Regions from separate parts of the Serratia grimesii genome, predicted to be linked through region 1. Evidence: predicted binding sites of a transcription regulator. Region 1 holds the regulator's gene; each other region holds the start of a gene.
What was found. Region 1 encodes CRP, which controls carbon source genes, mostly activating them, when cyclic AMP is high. Its sites were predicted from a motif close to ATGTGANNNNNNTCACAT; they were not measured.

Region 1 (4,215 bases):
CGCTGAGCTGACTCCGCAATACCACGGCAAGGCGCGCGACTTCCTGACTGCTGCTGCCGCTCGTGGGCTGATGATTCTTAACGCAGGGCCAAATGTCATTCGCTTTGCCCCTTCACTGGTTGTGGAAACTCAGGACATCGATGACGGTATGGCATTGTTTGAGTTGGCCGTGCAGGATGTGATTAACGCTTAATGCGTTGTCTTGATAACGGGGGCGCCATACGGCGCCCTTATTGATCGCGGAGTTTACGCTTCAGCCAAATGCCATGATGTGGGCGTTGGCTCCAGGCCAATGACGAGATGGTATGCATGACGCTCAGGTGCGACAAAATACGCCGCAGGTGGCGTTCCATTTCGGTCACCGGCATATCAGGGTGCAAATCCGGCGGCTGCATAATGCTGTTGCCACTGCTTGGCCCGTCGTACTCCAGCCGTTGCTGACAGCTTTGCAGCGCAATCTCACAAGATTGCAGATATTCCTCCGCCAGTTTTGGCGTCAGCATATAGTGCTCGCGCGCCAGAATAGTCATCGCATTAAGGTGTTCGACAATAAACTGGCTGTGTGTCACCCACAGGCGCATATCCGCCAGATAGCTCGATTCAAATCCCGGTTCCTGCATCGCCTGATTCAATGAGGTGAAAAGCGCATTGTGCGCCTGATTGACCTGCATACGGGCATAGGCCAGTGCACTGGGGTCGGGTTCTTGCTCTTCCAGCAGCAAACGCAATGCCTGTTGATCGTTCTCCAGCGCCTGGTGGGCGTTTTTACGCAGCAAGCCGCTTTGCCACTGCGGCCACAACCAGATGGTGCTACCGAACACCAGCACACACCCAATCAAGGTATCGATCAGGCGCGGTACCAAGAAATGGGTGCCGTTTAGCGCCAGTAATTGCAAGGTGTAGACCGCTGTCACCGTAAAGCCAATCACCGCCAGCCCGTAGTTTTTACGCGAGACCAAGTAGGCGAGCAGAGTGATCACCAACATCACGCTGAGCGTTTCTGCCTCAGGCAGCTGCAATTGCAGCAGGCCAGCAGCGATCACCAGCCCGACCAAAGTACCGAGTGCACGGTGCTGGATACGTACCCGGGTGGCGTTATAGCCGTTCTGGCTCACCAGCATGATGGTCAACAGGATCCAGTAAGGTTTAGGCAGGTTGAAAACCATCCCGAGGCTACTGCCCGCAGCAAGTGTGACACCCAATCGCGCCGCATTGCGCAGGGCGTTGGATTTGAATGACAGATAGCTGACCAAGGCGGGCCAGAAAGGCAGGCGGTTTTGATTGGCCATCAAATCGCGACGGTAAAGTGGGTGCTGGGTGCGCAGCAGACGGGCGATGCGACTGAAATGGTAGTAACAGAACTGCCCAACCGGGTTGTCTGGGTGCTGCGTCGCCACTTTTTCTAGTGCCGCCAGTTCATTGTCCATATTGAAGCGCTGAGAATGCTGGTGATAAAGAATATCGTGCGCCACCGTGCGCAGGCGGCCGGCAATCACCTGTGCATTACGGCGGATGATCGCTTCGGCTTGGCTCTGTTCCACCAGTTTTTGCACTTCTTCCGGTAGATGCAGGCTGACGGTAATGTGTTCCTGCAAATCCAGTGCGACCTGAAAAGTACGCTGCAGGCGCTTTTGCTCGAGGTTACTGGCGTGCGGTAGAAAGTTAAGCTGCTGATACAGCAGGGTGATTAGATCCATCACTTTTTGCTGGCGCACCAACAGGGGCGGTAACGCGGTCTGTGGATCGGTATGTTGGGTCAGCAGCGAATATTTGGCTTCAAAGTAATCTGCCAGTTCCAGATAGAGCTGATTGAGCGACTCGCGCATCGGTTGCTCTTTCCACAGCGTGAACCAAAACCAGGTAAACAGGCCGTACCAGGCTGTGCCCACGACGTATAGCAACGGTGCGTGCCAAAGCGGAACTGTACCGGCCATGCTGAGAGAAAAGATGGCAGCAACCAGCGAGGCGGGTAGCAGGCGGGCATGTAACGGGCTGATTTCACCGCTTACGCCGAGGAGCAGCGCCAGGCCGAGCATCAGTACCGGCAACGGCAGGTGCCACAGCAATGCTTGCTGCAATAGCAGGCTGCTGAGTGCAAATAGCGAACCACCGACGATCAGGCGTTTGAAGAAGCGTTTGTGAGGGGTATCCAGCCCGGCAATATTACAGCAGGCAGGAACCAGAGAAAATAACAGTCCGTATTGCAGTTGGCCGATCAACAGGCCGAGTAGCACTGGCAGGCACAGCACCAGCGTTTGCCGCAGTGCGTAATTGACTTCCGGGTGGTAAATCAGTCGGCGCCACATGATGACTTGGGGCATAAAAAAACGGCGCGAAACATCGCGCCGTTTTTTCAGTGATTAACGCGTGCCGTAAACGACAATAGTTTTGCCGTGCGCGGAGATCAGGTTTTGATCTTCCAGCATTTTCAGAATACGGCCAACGGTTTCACGTGAACAACCGACGATCTGGCCAATTTCCTGGCGAGTAATTTTAATCTGCATACCATCAGGATGGGTCATGGCATCAGGTTGTTTTGCCAGGTTCAGCAGTGTTTGCGCGATACGGCCTGTAACGTCGAGGAAGGCGAGGTTACCCACTTTCTCAGACGTTATCTGCAGACGGTTTGCCATCTGGGCTGACAGGCGCATCAGGATGTCTGGGTTGACCTGAATTAGCTGGCGGAATTTCTTGTAGGAAATTTCAGCCACTTCACAGGCGGTTTTCGCCCTAACCCAGGCGCTACGCTCCTGACCTTCTTCAAATAATCCAAGCTCGCCGATGAAATCCCCCTGGTTAAGGTAGGACAAAATCATCTCTTTACCTTCTTCATCCTTAATCAGCACCGCGACGGAGCCTTTAACGATGTAGTAAAGCGTTTCGGCCTTTTCACCTTGGTGAATCAGCGTACTTTTGGATGGATATTTGTGGATATGGCAATGAGACAGGAACCATTCGAGAGTAGGGTCTGTTTGCGGTTTGCCGAGAACCATTCGCTGTTATCCTCTGTTGTTATCGCTGCCTTGTGTCACAGGGGTCAGAGTTCCCTGTAAAACCTGTTGTCGCCGTTGTTTTAATGGTGGCTATCAGCAGATTTTGAGGCGTGTCATAAATATACGCTGTCGCTCTAGCATATTAACTTGCCGGGAGAGCTGCAAGCTACATTCTGTTAACATACCGGTAAAGGAGCCTTTCCCTGGGAGTTTCCCTGAAATCAGTGTCCCGGAAAGATTTATTGCGGCTCTGTTTGTAGCACAGAGTGAGGCGGGTGTCTTGTGTTGTCTCGCTTCAGCATGATTAGCATCAGGTTCCGTTGCCAGTTTCTATGCGAAAGCGTACCCTGATTTTAAGAAATTAACCGGAGTGACCAGCATGCAGGCAAGAGTTAAGTGGGTGGAAGGGTTAACGTTTCTGGGTGAGTCCGCGTCTGGCCATCAGGTATTGATGGACGGCAATGCGGGCGATAAAGCGCCTAGCCCGATGGAAATGGTGCTGATGTCGGTGGGGGGGTGCAGTGCTATCGATGTGGTGTCGATCTTGCAAAAAGGGCGTAATGATGTGCGCGACTGCGAGGTCAAGCTGACTTCTGAACGACGTGAAGAAGCACCGCGTTTGTTCACCCATATCAACCTGCATTTTATCGTGACCGGTAAGGATCTGAGTGACAAAGTCGTTGAGCGGGCGGTGAACCTCTCGGCAGAGAAATACTGCTCGGTGTCATTGATGCTGAGTAAGGCCGCCAGTGTGACTCACAGCTTCGAGATCCGCGACGTAGCCTGACCCTACCAGCTGTAGCGTTGGCAATGGGTACGTAATAAATCGAGAAATCGCCGCGCCGTCACTGTCAGCGGCGATTTTTGCGAATACAGCACGCCATATTGCGCCTGTGGCAAAGTGTCGATAGGCAGGATTGCCAATTTTCCCCGCAAAGAGAATGGGTTGCTCATCGCCCGCGCCACGATAGTCAAACAGTCCGTTTCCAACACCATGTTCAGTCCACAGACTACAGAATCCGAACGAATCGGCGCATGGGTCAACTGTTGATAAAAGTTTCCGAGTACTGACTGTAATTGATGATAATACCCCATGTCGGTTTCCGGCAGCAGCCACTTGGCTTGCCGCAAATCATCCAGCGACGTTGCCTGCGCCAGCGGGTGCCCATCACGTGCGATAATGCAAAATGGCGCGTTGAATAACGGCTCATGACACATTTCT
Region 2 (4,215 bases), 540 kb from region 1:
GTTCCGGCAGATAGCCACTGGCACCACGGTGGGCGATCACTACCTTGTCGGCAGCCTGTGCGGCGCTGACCATTGAGGTGGCCAGGATAATCCCTGTCAGCAGGGCTTTGACTTGAGTCCGCATTCTGTTGTTCTCCATATTCTAGTTCTAGGGGCAGGGGTAGTAAAAAGGCCGCAGTGCGGCCTTTAAGGTTGCTGACAAAGCAGGAAAAAGCGTGTTTTTTCCTGCTTTGTGGTGATCAGCCGAAAATCAATAAATTGATTTTCCTGATGTTTTATTTATCAACCTCTACTTGCTCTGGGCAGGAATGAGGTTCGTCATCAGTCTGAAGGCCGCAATGCGGCCTTTAAATAATGCGAAAGTTGTATGACGTTTAACCGCGTTTGTTGGCAGCGATTTCCGCGTGGTGCTTTTTCTCGCTCATCATGGTCAGTAACAACAGCACAACAGCGCCGATGCTACCGCCAATCATCACCATAAAGCCGCCGTCCCAACCGAAGTAGTCAACGGTATAACCGACGATGGCGCTGGCTGCGACGGAGCCACCCAGGTAACCGAACAGGCCGGTGAAGCCTGCCGCGGTACCAGCCGCTTTCTTCGGCGCCAGCTCCAATGCGTGCAGACCGATCAACATCACCGGACCGTAAATCAAGAAGCCGATGGTGATCATACAGGCCATATCGATGCCAGGATTACCGACTGGGTTGAGCCAGTAAACAACAGTGGCGATAGTCACCAGGGTCATAAAGAACACCCCTGTGGCACCGCGGTTACCTTTGAACACCTTGTCCGACATCCAGCCGCACAGCAGGGTGCCAGGAATACCAGCGTATTCGTACAAGAAGTAGGCCCAGGAAGATTTATCCAGTGCGAAGTGTTTCACTTCTTTCAGGTAGGTCGGCGACCAGTCCAGGATGCCGTAACGCAGCAGGTAAACGAACACGTTGGCCACGGCGATATACCACAGCAGTTTGTTTGGCAGAATGTATTGCATGAAGATCTGCTTAGCGGTTAGTTCTTCTTCTGCTTTATCGCTGTAGTCGTCCGGGTAGTCGTTTTTGTATTCTTCGATCGGTGGCAGGCCACAGGATTGTGGGGTGTCACGCATCAGGGCAAAGGCGATCAGGGCGACCAGGATGGCACCGAAAGCAGGCATATACAGTGCAGCATGCCAGTCGTTGAACCATGCCATACCGAGCAGGAACAACAGTGGCGGCAGACCACCACCTACGTTGTGGGCACAGTTCCAGACCGAAACAATACCGCCACGTTCTTTCTGCGACCACCAGTGCACCATGGTACGGCCACACGGCGGCCAGCCCATTCCCTGGAACCAACCGCACAGGAACAGCAGCACGAACATGACCGCGATGCTAGACGTTGCCCAAGGTACAAAGCCCATGAACAACATCACCGCTGCGGCCAGAATCAGGCCAGCGGGCAGGAATACGCGTGGGTTGGAGCGGTCAGACACCGACCCCATAATGAATTTGGAAAACCCGTAGGCGATAGAAATACCGGACAGCGCGAAACCAAGGTCGCCGCGGCTGAAGCCTTGGTCAATCAAATAAGGCATGGCCAGGGTGAAGTTCTTGCGCACCAGATAGTAGGCGGCATACCCGAAGAAAATCCCCATAAAAATTTGCCAGCGCAATTTACGGTACAGCGGGTCGACTTTGTCGACCGGCACACGGGAAATGTGTGCTGCCGGCTTAAAAATACTCAACATGAGCGCCTCCGATGGCTTTATCTAGTTATCACATCAATATGATCTTGTACGTTCATTTGATGATTGAGCGGATATCGAATGTGGTGTTTTTATGTTCCATAACGAGCGTCATCCTAGTCAAATCAGCCTGGTGTCGCTGTGATGAATGGCGCAATTGTTACACTTTTATGAAACACCGGCGAATTTTGAGCGATTCGTTAACGTTATGAAATAGAAAAACACCCAAAAATCGTGATTATGATCACATTCATGGTTTTTTGTGGACATTTTGCTTTCGTTTATAGTTCGTTATTGTTCCTTATCAAACAAGGACCCCAGTGACTGTGGCCCAATAGATAAATAACTATGGATCATGAGGGAGTGTCATGGGCAGCCATTCACCGGATAACGAAACGGATGTGATCATCATCGGCGGTGGCGCAACCGGAGCGGGCATTGCCCGTGACTGCGCGCGTCGTGGCCTGCGTTGCATACTGTTGGAACGCCACGACATTGCGACGGGTGCGACGGGTCGCAACCACGGTCTGCTGCACAGTGGTGCACGCTATGCGGTGACCGACGGTGAGTCGGCGCGTGAGTGCATAGAAGAAAACCAAATCCTCAAGCGCATTGCGCACCACTGCATCGAGCGTACCGATGGGCTGTTTATTACGCTGCCGCAGGATTCACTGGACTACCAACAACAGTTTATTGCCGCCTGCCACAGTGCCGGCATTAACGCTGAAGCGATTGACCCACAGTTGGCGCTGCGTCTGGAGCCGGCAGCGAATCCAACATTAATAGGTGCGGTGCGTGTACCGGATGGCACTGTTGATCCGTTCCGACTGACCGCCGCTAATATGCTCGATGCCCGTGAGCATGGGGCGCAAATTTTTACCTATCATCAGGTGGTTGGTTTGATCCGCGCAGGCGATCGCGTGACCGGCGTGCGCGTTTTCGACCATAAATCTGCACGACGCTACGATATTCATGCCGAAATGGTAGTTAACGCCGCCGGCATCTGGGGCCAGCAGATTGCGGAATATGCCGATTTACGTATTCGCATGTTCCCGGCTAAAGGTGCTTTGCTGATCCTCGGACATCGCATAAATAATATGGTGATCAACCGTTGCCGTAAGCCCGCAGACGCCGACATTCTGGTTCCGGGGGACACTATCTCGTTGATTGGCACTACCTCGACCCACATCGATTATGACCAGATTGACAACATGCGGGTGACACCACAGGAAGTGGATATCCTGATACGTGAAGGCGCGTTGTTAGCACCGGAACTGGCACAGACGCGTATTCTGCGTGCCTATGCCGGCGTGCGTCCACTGGTGGCCAGTGATGATGATCCGAGCGGCCGTAACGTCAGCCGTGGCATTGTGCTTCTTGATCATGCCAGCCGCGATGGGTTGGAAGGGTTTATCACCATCACCGGCGGTAAACTGATGACATACCGGCTGATGGCGCAGTGGGCGACCGATAAAGTGTGCGAAAAGCTTAAGGTAGATAGTCCCTGCACCACCGCGCAAGAAGCCCTGCCTGGTTCCCGCCAGTCGGCGGAAGAAACCGTGCGCAGCGTGGTTTCTCTCCCCGCCAGCATTCGCGGTTCGGCGGTCTATCGTCACGGTGACCGTGCCAGCCAGGTGCCGGCCGGCGATCGGCTGGATAACAGCCTGGTGTGCGAATGTGAAGCCGTGACCGCCGGCGAGGTACGTTATGCGGTGAACACTCTCACCGTCAATAATCTGGTTGATTTACGCCGCCGTACTCGCGTTGGTATGGGCACTTGTCAGGGTGAGCTTTGCGCCTGTCGCGCTGCCGGGCTATTGACACGTTTTAACGTCACCACGCCGCAGCAGTCTATCGATCAACTATCGCATTTCCTCAATGAGCGTTGGAAAGGGGTACGGCCCATCGCTTGGGGTGATGCGTTGCGTGAAAGTGAATTTACCAGTTGGGTTTACCAGGGATTGTGCGGGCTTGATGCTCGGGGGGAACAGGAGGCCGATGATGCGATTTGACGTAGTGGTGATTGGCGGCGGATTGGCGGGCATGACTTGTGCTATTCGCTTGTCGGAGCAGGGCAAGCGTTGTGCCGTTGTCAGTTCTGGCCAGAGTGCCCTCTATTTCTCCTCCGGCTCGCTTGATCTGCTGGCACAGTTGCCCGACGGTACCCCGGTAGAGGCACCTTTGGCGGCATTGCCTGCACTTGCAATGCAGGCTCCTCAGCACCCCTATGCACTGATGGGGGCCGAGCAGGTGGCGATGTTGTCTGATAAAGCTGCAAGATTACTGCATCGTTGTGGTCTCAGTTTGCAGGGGAGCAGTGAACGCAATCATCTGCGTGTTACGCCGCTTGGCACGCGCCGAGCCACTTGGCTCAGCCCGCAGGCGATACCTGTCACACCGCTGGGAGGAGATCTCCCATGGCAACACATCGCGGTAATAGGCATTGAAGGATTTTTAGATTTTCAGCCCCAACTGGCTGCCAGTTCCC
Region 3 (4,215 bases), 2.3 Mb from region 1:
TACTCTTCGTTCAGATCGATCCCCGTCGCCTGTCCGTAACCAAATTGGCTTAGCCAACTGTGGATGCGGTCAATACCCATTTCAAACGCCACCTGATAGAAGAAGGTGTCGGCAGATTCCTCAATGGCCTTGGTCACATTCAACATACCGTGTCCGCTCTTGAGCCAATCACGATAACGGCGCTGGGTGCCCGGCAGTGTCCAGGTCGGCGCACCAAAAAAAGTGGTGTTGGGGGTGATAACACCAGCAAACAACGCCGACGTTGCCATGTACGGTTTCACGGTGGAGGCCGGTGGGTACAATCCCTGCGTGACGCGGTTAATAAGCGGTAAATCTGGGTTGGTCAGCAGTGTTTTATAGGCTTTATAACTGATGCCTTTCACAAAAGGATTGGGATCGTAACTGGGGCTGGAAACCATGGCCAAAATGCCACCATCGCGCGGATCTTCAACCACCACCGCCGCACGCTGCCCCTTCAATACCGACTCGATGTACTGTTGCAGAGACAAATCCAGCGTCAGATAGATATTTTTTCCGGCCTGTGGCGGTTGCTCCTTCAGCAGGCGAATCACGCGGCCATGGTTGTCCACTTCCACTTCTTGATACCCGGTCGTGCCATGCAGTTCAGACTCATAGTAAGCCTCGATGCCCTGCTTACCGATATTGCGGTCGGCAGCATAGTTCTCACTCAAACCAGCTTTATCCAATCGCTTTAAATCACTGTCATTGATTTTCGAGACGTAGCCCACGACATGGGCTAATTCGGCCCCGTAGGGATATTCACGCTGCTGATAGGTATCAATGGTCACCCCGTCAAAGCGATACTGGTTTACCGCAAAACGTGCCACTTCGGTTTCTGTCAGGCCCGTTTTCAGCGTCACCGGTTTATAGCGACCGTTGTGATGCATATCATCGCGAAAAGCAGTGATATCTTCGGGGGTCAGATCGACAATCGGCGTCAACGCCTGCAATAGTGCAGCCATATTGTCAATTTTACTGGGGATAATCTGGATCTGGTACAGCGTAATATTACGCACCAATGGGATACCATTACGGTCAAATATCAGCCCGCGACTCGGCGCAATCGGCACCATTTTAATGTCGTTCTGATTGGATCGTGTTTGGTAAAAAGCATGCTGTTTAACCTGTAGGCGGTACAGGTTTGCGATCAACACGCCAAAACAGGCGACAACCAACACCATCGCCACGCCAGCACGGCGAATAAACAACATTTCCTCAGCGGAATGGTCACGAATTTTATCTTTTAATAGGGCCATACGTGGCGAGTTACCTGTCTGACGTCACATTTTCCCAAGATAAATCAGGGCAGTGAAAAGTCGGCAAGCATAGCGTTATTGGCTAACGCTCCCCATTAAAAGGTTGCTAATGAAATGGCATAAATGTTTCAGCATGTTTGAATGTTACCAAATGCCGATTTTTCTCCCGCTCAGGGATTGAGCGATGATTTGCAGCGATGCTACAATGTGACACAGATCACACTAACCTACCCTTGCCCGCACTGATTTCCCGACGCACCGCCGGGTGCGGCTTTTTCACCAAGGATCATGTTCGATGAGTACCATAGCCACAGGTTTTATTATGATGCGCTGGGAGTTACTGAGCGCTGTTATGATGTTTTTGGCCAGTCAGCTAAATGTCGTTTGCCGTAAGACCAGCCGCAACGGTATGGCATTTATGTTCAGTAGCCTGGGGCTATTTACCACCTGTTGGTTTGTTATGGGCCTGATGGGCATCAGTTTCAGCCAGGAAGGATTTGTGCATTTCTGGTCAAACGCGTGGGATATGTATGTCGAAGTGGTGAGCAACACCCCTACCGACTGGCCTATGCCCTGAAACCGCATAGATAGACAGGTGGAGTGCGTTGCACTTTGCCTGTCGTGAATACTGGCCTCGGTTGCCAATGTTATATTCTTTCCGTATTGTTCGTAGGGATAAATAAACACTAAACCAACCTAATTAATTCAAAAACTGTTCGCCAACTCGCTTTACAATAGTGCACGAATTAATTGAATAAGGAATATTCAAATGCATAAAAACACCTTTAAAATAATAACACTTGTCTGCGCAGCGGTATTTTCAACGACCTCTTTTGCGACTGTATCTGTCGTCAAAAAGAGCAATATAAAAAACAATAACGTCGAATCCGCCAAAATTCTGTATGTCGGCAATGTCACGGAAAAGAGTGTCACCGAACTGATTGCCTCCATCGATGAAATTAACGCCACCTACCCAGAATTAAAACATCTGTATTTGTATATCAACAGCGGTGGCGGTGATATGTCCAGCGGCTACATGGCTTATGAGGCAGTCAAGAGCTCACCGGTACCCATTACCACGATTAACTCGGCGTTTGTTGGTTCAGCGGCAACTATGTTCTATTGTGCCGGTAAAGAAAGGCTCGCCATGCCCGCCGCCAGTTTTATGCTGCACCCCGCTGCCGCGTCAAACATCAAGCAAGACTATTTAAAGCCCAACGAAATAGCACAAATTAAGCAGTTCTCCGACGGTTACAATGCGTTATTCCGCAACGTGTATAAACAATGCACCACGTATAATGACGAAGAAATAAGTAAAATGTTGTTCAATGAAGATGGCCGCCAGCTTATTAATGTCGATGCCGCATTAGCACGAAAGATGACGACCGACAAAGCTAATAAGATGGAAACTGTTCCTGTGTCTTATTACATATTGAATGAAGAAACCAATAACTGATTGCGTTTCACGTTGAGCCTCTGTTTGACACCCATCCATTCACAGTGCCCCAGATTTTAATAGGGGGCGCTGTGAATGGCATGGAACCGCTATGGCCGTCATGTCACCTTATGGCAACGTACCGCCGATCCCCCCAGATTAATCCGTAAACTTTGCGGCAGTTGACACCCCTCACCGGCATACGGACATCGCTCGCGGAAGAAACAGCCTGGCGGTAATTGGCGATTACCCGGCAGCTCACCCTTGCGGTCTTCAATCGCGCTGTCACTCAGCGAACGGCCTGCTCGCGGGACCGAATCCAACAACAACCGCGTGTAGGGGTGCTGCGGTTGACGCAGTACCTGTGCGGTCGGCCCCAGTTCGACGATTTGCCCCAGATACATCACGGCCACACGATCACTCATGTGCTGAATCACCGAGACGTTGTGCGAAATCAGCACATAAGTCAGATTGCGTTCGCGCTGCAATTCTACCAGCAAATTGAGGATCTGCGCCTGTACCGAAATATCCAACGCAGAGGTCGGTTCATCCAGCACGATGATATCCGGCTGCGAAGACAGCGCTCGCGCAATGGAGATACGCTGGCGTTGCCCACCGGAAAACTCATGCGGCAATCGGTCAATCGCCTCCGGCCGCAGGCCAACCTGCTGTGCCAACTCCGCAGCCAGTGATCGCCGCTGTGCCACACTGTTATGCTGCTGCACGTACACCGGCTCAGTGATTATGCGCCACACCGGCAGGCGTGGATCGAGCGATGACTGCGGATCCTGAAACACCATTTGCATACCGCTGCCAAACCAAGAACCCTCGTTGCGTGCACGCAGCAATTCGCCGCTACTCGGTTTTAACAATCCCATCAGCAACTGCGCTAAGGTACTTTTGCCACAGCCGGATTCACCGACGATACCCAGCGTTTCGCCACGCATGATATTGAGATCCAGCCCATTGAGTGCATGCACATACTCTTGCGGTTTGCCACGCCAGTTATAACTGGCAGGAAAACGCAGACGCACATCGCGCAACTCAAGTAGTGCTTCAACGTTCATTTCGCCCCTCCAAATCAATAGACTGCGGATGCCAACAGGCCACGTGCTGGGTGGGTTCAGACGTTAATGGCATCAACCGCGGTGTTTGCAGACACTGAGCGTCAGCATGACTACAGCGATTACTGAAGGCGCACCCGGTCGGCAGCGCACTAAGATTGGGCACCGTGCCAGGAATAGCGCGTAACAGACTGCGTGGTTCGGCACGTTCCGGCGCGGCTAACAACAATCCGATAGAGTACGGATGATGGGGGTTGTCTATCACCCTGGCCGTGGTACCACTTTCGATCACGTGGCCGGCATACATCACGTACACCCGGTCACACAGCTGCGACACCACGGCCATATCATGGGTGATAAACAGCACCGCCGTGCCGCTGGCACGCGCTTTCTGTTGCAGCAAACGCAGTACCTGCCGCTGTACCGTGACATCCAGTGC

Region 2: glpT (glycerol-3-phosphate transporter) is a predicted target of CRP. The motif match lies at 1,960-1,977, and genes of this name have one in related genera.
Region 3: SGBXF1_RS11835 (YjcB family protein) is a predicted target of CRP. The motif match lies at 1,483-1,500, and genes of this name have one in related genera.

What each region holds. Positions count from the first base shown of each region.
Region 1 covers NZ_LT883155.1:4,786,303-4,790,517, reverse strand. Annotated here, with positions in the region: gene argD (bifunctional acetylornithine/succinyldiaminopimelate transaminase) at 1-193, shown strand, start outside; gene SGBXF1_RS22415 (YccS/YhfK family putative transporter) at 231-2,306, opposite strand; gene crp (cAMP-activated global transcriptional regulator CRP) at 2,361-2,993, opposite strand; gene SGBXF1_RS22405 (OsmC family protein) at 3,373-3,780, shown strand; gene SGBXF1_RS22400 (LysR substrate-binding domain-containing protein) at 3,783-4,215, opposite strand, start outside.
Region 2 covers NZ_LT883155.1:240,446-244,660, forward strand. Annotated here, with positions in the region: gene glpQ (glycerophosphodiester phosphodiesterase) at 1-124, opposite strand, end outside; gene glpT (glycerol-3-phosphate transporter) at 375-1,730, opposite strand; gene glpA (anaerobic glycerol-3-phosphate dehydrogenase subunit A) at 2,096-3,739, shown strand; gene glpB (glycerol-3-phosphate dehydrogenase subunit GlpB) at 3,729-4,215, shown strand, end outside.
Region 3 covers NZ_LT883155.1:2,496,249-2,500,463, reverse strand. Annotated here, with positions in the region: gene mrdA (penicillin-binding protein 2) at 1-1,277, opposite strand, end outside; gene SGBXF1_RS11835 (YjcB family protein) at 1,573-1,854, shown strand; gene SGBXF1_RS11830 (ATP-dependent Clp protease proteolytic subunit) at 2,047-2,733, shown strand; gene SGBXF1_RS11825 (oligopeptide/dipeptide ABC transporter ATP-binding protein) at 2,832-3,779, opposite strand; gene SGBXF1_RS11820 (ABC transporter ATP-binding protein) at 3,769-4,215, opposite strand, start outside.